2 regions of the Streptomyces sp. DSM 118878 genome follow, and region 2 is predicted to be linked to the other one. Evidence: riboswitches for the same ligand, from Rfam matches in the RefSeq annotation. Region 2 holds a riboswitch; the other holds the start of a gene.

Region 1 (3,398 bases), 4.2 Mb from region 2:
GGTCGACACGCCCTCCTCGGCGGCCGACAGCCACTCGTGCTCCTTGCTGTAACGCAGCTGCTGGGGGTTGCTCATGTCCTGAATTCTCCTGTACGCGGATGGGTGCTGCGGAACGGGGACGGTGTGCGTGGGGTCACTCACGGCGCTACGGTGCCGTGGCCCCGCGCACCGAGTGTCACTTCTGGCGCTTGTAGAACGGCAGAGCCACGACCTCGTACGGCTCGTGGGTGCCGCGGATGTCCACGCCCACGCCCCGCGTCCCGGGGGCGGCGTGCCCGGCGTCGACGTACGCCATGGCGATCGGCTTGCCCAGCGTCGGCGACGGGGCGCCGGAGGTGACCTCGCCGATGACCTTGCCGTCGGCGACCACGGGGAAGCCCGCGCGCGGCACCCGGCGGCCCTCGGCGACCAGACCGACCAGCTTGCGCGGCGGGGCGGTCTCGGCGCGCTCGGCGGCGGCCGCGAGGGCGGCGCGGCCCAGGAAGTTCTCCGACTGCGAGGTCTTCTCGAACTTCACGACCCGGCCGAGACCGGCGTCGAACGGCGTGAGCCCGGCGGTCAGCTCGTGCCCGTACAGCGGCATGCCCGCTTCGAGGCGCAGGGTGTCGCGGCAGGAGAGGCCGGCCGGGACCATGCCGACCGGCGTGCCCGCCTCCATCAGCGCGCCCCACAGCTTCTCCGCGTCACCGGGGGCGACGAAGAGCTCGAAGCCGTCCTCGCCGGTGTAACCCGTACGGGCGATCAGCGCGGGGACGCCCGCGACGGTGCCGGGCAGGCCCGCGTAGTACTTCAGGCCGTCGAGGTCGGCGTCGGTCAGGGACTTCAGGATGCCGGGGGACTCGGGGCCCTGGACGGCGAGCAGCGCGTACGCGTCGTGGTCGTCGCGGACCTCGGCGTCGAATCCGGCCGCCCGGCCGGTCAGCTCGGCCAGGACGGTCCCCGCGTTGGAGGCGTTGGCGACGACCATGTACTCGGTCTCGCCGAGGCGGTAGACGATCAGGTCGTCCAGGATGCCGCCGTCCTCGGCGACGATCATCGTGTAGCGGGCGCGGCCGAGACCGACGGAGCCGATGTTGCCGACCAGCGCGAAGTTCAGGAAGTCGACGGCCTCGGGTCCCGTGACCGTGATCTCGCCCATGTGGGAGAGGTCGAAGAGGCCGGCCTTGGTGCGTACGGCGTTGTGCTCGTCGCGCTCGCTGGCGTACCGCAGCGGCATGTCCCAGCCCGCGAAGTCGGTCATGGTCGCGCCGAGCGCGCGATGCACGGCGTCGAGGGCGGTGAGGCGGGGGGCAGTGCTCATGAAGGGAACTCCCAGGGCATGACGGGCGAGGTCGATCCTCCCCATCTGTCATCGGAACCTGAGAGGTTCGCCGCGAGCGTCCCGGCTTCGGGACGTCCGGCTTGCACCTTGGGTGGGACCGTGGAAACGGTCCGCTTTTCAGATGTGCCTCGCCCGCGCGGTACGGGGCCTGAGAGATTCAAGGGAGGGACTTGCTCCTTCGGCGCCCCAGAACGTCATACGCACAACGTCGTACGACGGCTGCTGGGAACTCTCCCGCGCGGATTCAAACGGCCGGTATGGAGTTGCGGGCACATCATTGCACGCGACTCCCGGGAGGGGGACCCGTGGCCCTGGACGCCCCCTTTTGGGGCACCTCGGACCTGGGCACCCTTGTGCCGCATTACCTTCTCTTTACACTTGCCGGGGAAAGCAGTACGTGACAGCTACGGGGAGGCCGATCACGGTGCGCAGCAGGACCAGTGGCTATGCCACGACCACGGGGGTGGCGCTGCCGGGGCAGGCCGCCGCCCCGCCCCGGGAGAGCTGCGTACCGCTGCTTCCGGTGGCCGTCGTCCGGGACCTGCGGCAGCGGGCGGGACACAGCCCGCACCGCCTCACCTTCGACGAGGGCGACCTGGTCGTCGTCTCCGGGCTGCCCGGTGGCGGAAAGTCGACGCTGATGCGGCAGGCCGTCACGGGTCCGCGTGTCGACTCCCAGGACACCCGCGACCGCTGGGCGGCGCGCATGCCGCGTCACCTCCCGTACGCGGTGTACCGCCCCCTCGTCCGCCTCGCGCACTACGCGGGACTGCGCCGCACCCTGCGCTCGGGGGTGAGCGTCGTCGTGCACGACTGCGGCACCCAGACCTGGGTGCGCCGCTGGCTGGCCCGCGAGGCGGCGCGGCGCGGCAGGACGCTGCACCTGCTCCTCCTCGACGTGCCCGCGGACACCGCGCTGGAGGGCCAGCGCGAGCGGGGGCGCGGCGTCTCGCGGTACGCGTTCGCGCGGCACCGCAGGACGATCGGCCGCCTGGTCGGCGACGCCGAGCGGGGCGAGCTGCCGCGCGGCTGCGGCTCCGCGGTGCTCATGGACCGCGCGGCGGCGCGGGTGCTGCGGGGGATCGCCTTCGACCGCTGAGAGCTTGTGTCATAGCCCGGCCACGACACAGGCTCCGAGGACCACGGCGGCGCCCGGCGGCGTTAGGGTCGAGCCGCAGGCAGAGCGGTCGCGAGCAGGGGTTGGACTGATGGATTTTCCGGGGCAGGCACAGGCACACCCGTACGTCGGATGGCCGGGCAACGAACTGGAGGAGGTCCTCGCGGCCTCCCTCGGCGCCCCGGCGTCGGCCGGTGGCCGCATCATCGAGGTGCTCGGCCGCAGCCAGGTGTGGATCCCGCTGCCGAACGGCGGCGGCCCCGACAGCGGCACCCTCGACCTGCCGACCCTGGAGATCGAGGGCCAGGCGTACGTCCCCGTCTTCACCTCCGAGCAGCAGTTCCGCCAGGCCCTGGGCGACGCGGTCGACCGCATGGGGTGCACGGTGGCGCCCGCGGTGGAGTTCGCCCGCGGCCTGCCGCCGCAGCTCGGCATCGCGCTGAACCCGGACGGCACCGTCGGCGCCCCCCTGCCGCCCCCGGCCGTGGCCGAGCTCTGCCGGACGGGGCGCACCCCGCTGGACGGGCCCACCACCGGCGGCCGGGTCCGTCTGTACGAGCCGGACTGGCAGCAGGACCCGGTGGACTTCCTGGCCGCCGCCGCGCGGGAGTTCGAGGCGACGGGGGTCGTGCTCACCGCCCGCCGCTGCCTGGCGGCCATCGAGACCGACGAGCCCACCCTCTTCGTCGGCGTCGAGCTGACCACCTTTGAGGGCAACGCCCGCGAACTGCCGATGGAGGCCCTCGGCCGCGCCCTCGGGCAGGTCCCGGTGGCCTGGCCGGTGAACCTCGTCCTGCTCGACGTGGCGCAGGACCCGGTGGGCGACTGGCTGCGCGCCAAGGTGCGGCCCTTCCACCTCCAGGGCTGAACGCATATCAGTACGCGCCGGGCCCGTGGCCGCGTACGTCAAGTCCGCGCAGGGATCGACGCTTAAGCTGGTTGCATGACCCCGCCGGGGCA
Region 2 (3,398 bases):
GCCCGTGGTGGCCGAGCGGGACACCAAGTCGGTGAGCGTCGAGGACACGTACGACGTGGACATCCACGACCGGGTGCGGGTCAGGACGGAGGTCGCGCGGCTCGCCGACCGGTGCGTGCAGCGGCTGCGGGCCGCGGGGCACTCCGGAAGGACCATCGTGCTGAAGGTGCGGCGCTTCGACTTCTCGACCCTGACGCGGTCCGAGACGCTGCGCGGGCCCACGGACGACCCCGCGGTGGTCAGGGAGGCCGCGGCGCGGCTCCTGGAGTCCGTGGACACCACGGGAGGCGTGCGGCTGCTCGGCGTGGGCGTCACGGGGCTCGCCGACTACACACAGGAGGACCTCTTCGCACAGGCCGCGGAGGCCGCGCAGGCCGCAGAGGCTGTCGCGGAGCCCGCGGACGAGGTGCCGGAGCCGGTGCGGGGCGAGGCCGTCCTCGGCCCGGAGACGGAGCCCGCCGAGGCGCCTGAGCCGCCGGTGGAGCGCCGCTGGGCGGCCGGTCACGATGTGCGGCACGCCGAGTACGGACACGGCTGGGTGCAGGGCAGCGGCCTCGGCCGGGTGACGGTGCGCTTCGAGACGCCGCAGTCGGAGCCGGGCCGCGTGCGCACGTTCAGGACGGACGACCCGAAACTGGAGCCGGCGGAGCCGCTGCCGCTGGTGGACGGGGGGCCGCCGCTGGACCGGGGGTGACGGCCGAAGGCCGGCCGGCGGACTCGTCGCGAGGGGCGGGTCAGGCCGGGTCCTGGTCTGCCACGTGGCCGAAATCGAGGTCCGCAGGGGGAGCGAGCGGAGCTGTCGTGTCCAGACCGTAGTGGTGGTAGAGCTGGACCTCCTGCGCCGGGGAGAGGTGGCGGCCGACGCCGAAGTCGGGGGCGTCCTTGATCAGGGCGCGGTCGAAGGGGATGCGGAGGGTGCCGTCGCCGACGAGTTCGCTCGGCTCCAGCGGGACGAAGGCGTCGCGGCTGAACAGGCCCGTGCGTATCGCCGCCCACTCCGGGGCGCCGGTGGCGTCGTCGAGGTAGATCTCGTCGATCGTGCCGATTTTCGCCCCGTTCCGGTCGAACGCCTTGCGGCCGATCAGGTTGCGCGGATCGATGTCGGTTCGCACGGGCCCTCCAGCTGGTCGCGGGGTGACGGACACCGGGATATGGGGACAACTCATCATTGTTCGTTCGTACTCACTACGAAAGAGCACTTCGAGGCAGGCGGCCACTCGAGGGATCGGCCATGGTCCTCGCTGGTAGGCTGGCGACGGCTGCTGATCCCGTGCGGGAGAGCTCTCCGGACCGCGGGTCCGGAGGCGCCGAAGGAGCAAATCCTCCCCGGAATCTCTCAGGCACCCGTACCGCACGGACGAGGTCACTCTGGAAAGCAGGGCGGGCGTCGGGCGGGCACGCCCGGAATCCTCCCTCACCGACGGTGAAAGCCGGTCGGCGTCCTCGCAGGTCGAGGGTGTCGCCGGTGAAGCTCTCAGGTTGAGATGACAGAGGGGGAGGCCGTCCGGGTACCCGCGCCGAGGTACCCCTCGTAGGTCGTGCAGACCAGGAGGCCTCCGCAATGACTGCCACCCATATCCCGCTCGCCGCACTGGAGCAGGGCATCCCCTTCGAGCAGCGGCACATAGGGCCCGACGCCGCGGCCCAGGCCAAGATGCTCGCCCAGGTCGGGTACGGCTCGCTGGACGACCTCACGGCCGCCGCGGTGCCGGATGTGATCAAGAACGCCGAGGCGCTCGACCTGCCCGGCGCCCGCAGCGAGGCCGAGGTCCTCGCCGAACTGCGTTCGCTCGCCGACCGCAACCAGGTCCTGGACTCCATGATCGGCCTCGGGTACTACGGGACGTTCACGCCGCCGGTGATCCTGCGGAACGTGATGGAGAACCCCGCCTGGTACACCGCCTACACGCCGTACCAGCCCGAGATCTCGCAGGGGCGCCTGGAGGCGCTGCTGAACTTCCAGACCATGGTCGCCGAGCTGACCGGTCTGCCCACCTCCGGCGCCTCCCTGCTCGACGAGGGCACCGCCGCCGCCGAGGCCATGGCCCTCTCGCGGCGCATGGGCAAGGTCAAGAACGGCGTGTACGTGGTCGACGCGGACGCGCTGCCGCAGACCATCGCCGTCATCGAGACGCGCGCCGAGCCGGCCGGCGTCGAGATCGTCGTCGCCGACCTGAGCGACGGCATCCCGGCCGAGGTCGCCGAGCGCGGCATCGTCGGTCTGCTGGTGCAGTACCCGGGCGCCTCCGGTGCCGTCCGCGACATCAAGCCGCTGATCGACCGGGCGCACGAGCTCGGCGCGGTCGTCACCGTCGCCGCCGACCTGCTCGCCCTGACGCTGCTCACCTCGCCCGGCGAGCTGGGCGCCGACATCGCCGTCGGCACGACCCAGCGCTTCGGCGTCCCCATGGGGTTCGGCGGGCCGCACGCCGGTTACATGGCGGTGCGCGAGAACTTCGCGCGCAGCCTGCCGGGGCGTCTGGTGGGCGTCTCGGTCGACGCCGACGGCAACAAGGCCTACCGGCTCGCGCTCCAGACCCGTGAGCAGCACATCCGCCGCGAGAAGGCCACCAGCAACATCTGTACCGCCCAGGTGCTGCTCGCCGTCATGGCCGGGATGTACGCCGTGTACCACGGGCCCGAGGGCCTGAAGTCCATCGCGCGCCGCACCCACCGGTATGCCACGCTGCTCGCCGCCGGGCTCACCGGCGGCGGTTACGAGGTCGTCCACGGCGCCTACTTCGACACGATCACGGTGCGGGCGCCCGGCAAGGCCGCGGAACTGGTCGCCGCCGTCCGCGAGGCCGGCGCCAACATCCACCTCGTCGACGCCGACCACGTCTCCCTGTCCTGCGACGAGACGACCACGCGCCGGCAGCTCAGCGCGGTGTGGGGCGCCTTCGGCGTCGACGCCGACGTGGACGCGCTCGACGCCACCGCCGCCGACACGCTGCCCGAGGGCCTGCTGCGCACCGATGACTACCTCGCGCACCCGGTCTTCCACCAGTACCGCTCCGAGACCTCGATGCTGCGCTACCTGCGCAGGCTCGCCGACCGCGACTACGCGCTCGACCGGGGCATGATCCCGCTGGGCTCCTGCACCATGAAGCTCAACGCGACCACCGAGATGGAGCCGGTCACCTGGCCCGAGTTCGGGCAGCTGCACCCCTTCGCGCCCGCCGAGCAGGCGCAGGGCTATCTCACCCTCATCCGTGAGCTGGAGGAGCGGCTCGCCGAGGTCACCGGGTACGACAAGGTCTCCCTCCAGCCCAACGCCGGATCGCAGGGCGAGCTGGCCGGACTGCTCGCCGTACGCGGGTACCACCGGGCCAACGGCGACGAGCAGCGCACCGTCTGCCTCATCCCCTCCTCCGCGCACGGGACGAACGCGGCGAGCG

The links. Region 2 has a riboswitch for glycine ahead of gcvP (aminomethyl-transferring glycine dehydrogenase). Riboswitches for the same ligand answer to the same signal wherever they lie in the genome.
Region 1: another riboswitch for glycine. It lies ahead of gcvT (glycine cleavage system aminomethyltransferase GcvT); the one in region 2 lies ahead of gcvP (aminomethyl-transferring glycine dehydrogenase).

What each region holds. Positions count from the first base shown of each region.
Region 1 covers NZ_CP193622.1:6,043,958-6,047,355, forward strand. Annotated here, with positions in the region: gene gcvH (glycine cleavage system protein GcvH) at 1-75, opposite strand, end outside; gene gcvT (glycine cleavage system aminomethyltransferase GcvT) at 176-1,300, opposite strand; glycine riboswitch at 1,336-1,448, opposite strand; glycine riboswitch at 1,449-1,568, opposite strand; gene ACRAKF_RS26970 (AAA family ATPase) at 1,740-2,420, shown strand; gene ACRAKF_RS26975 (enhanced serine sensitivity protein SseB) at 2,530-3,306, shown strand.
Region 2 covers NZ_CP193622.1:1,794,186-1,797,583, reverse strand. Annotated here, with positions in the region: partial or broken gene ACRAKF_RS07610 (DNA polymerase IV) at 1-816, shown strand, start outside; gene ACRAKF_RS07605 (PRC-barrel domain-containing protein) at 735-1,112, opposite strand; glycine riboswitch at 1,264-1,362, shown strand; gene gcvP (aminomethyl-transferring glycine dehydrogenase) at 1,562-3,398, shown strand, end outside.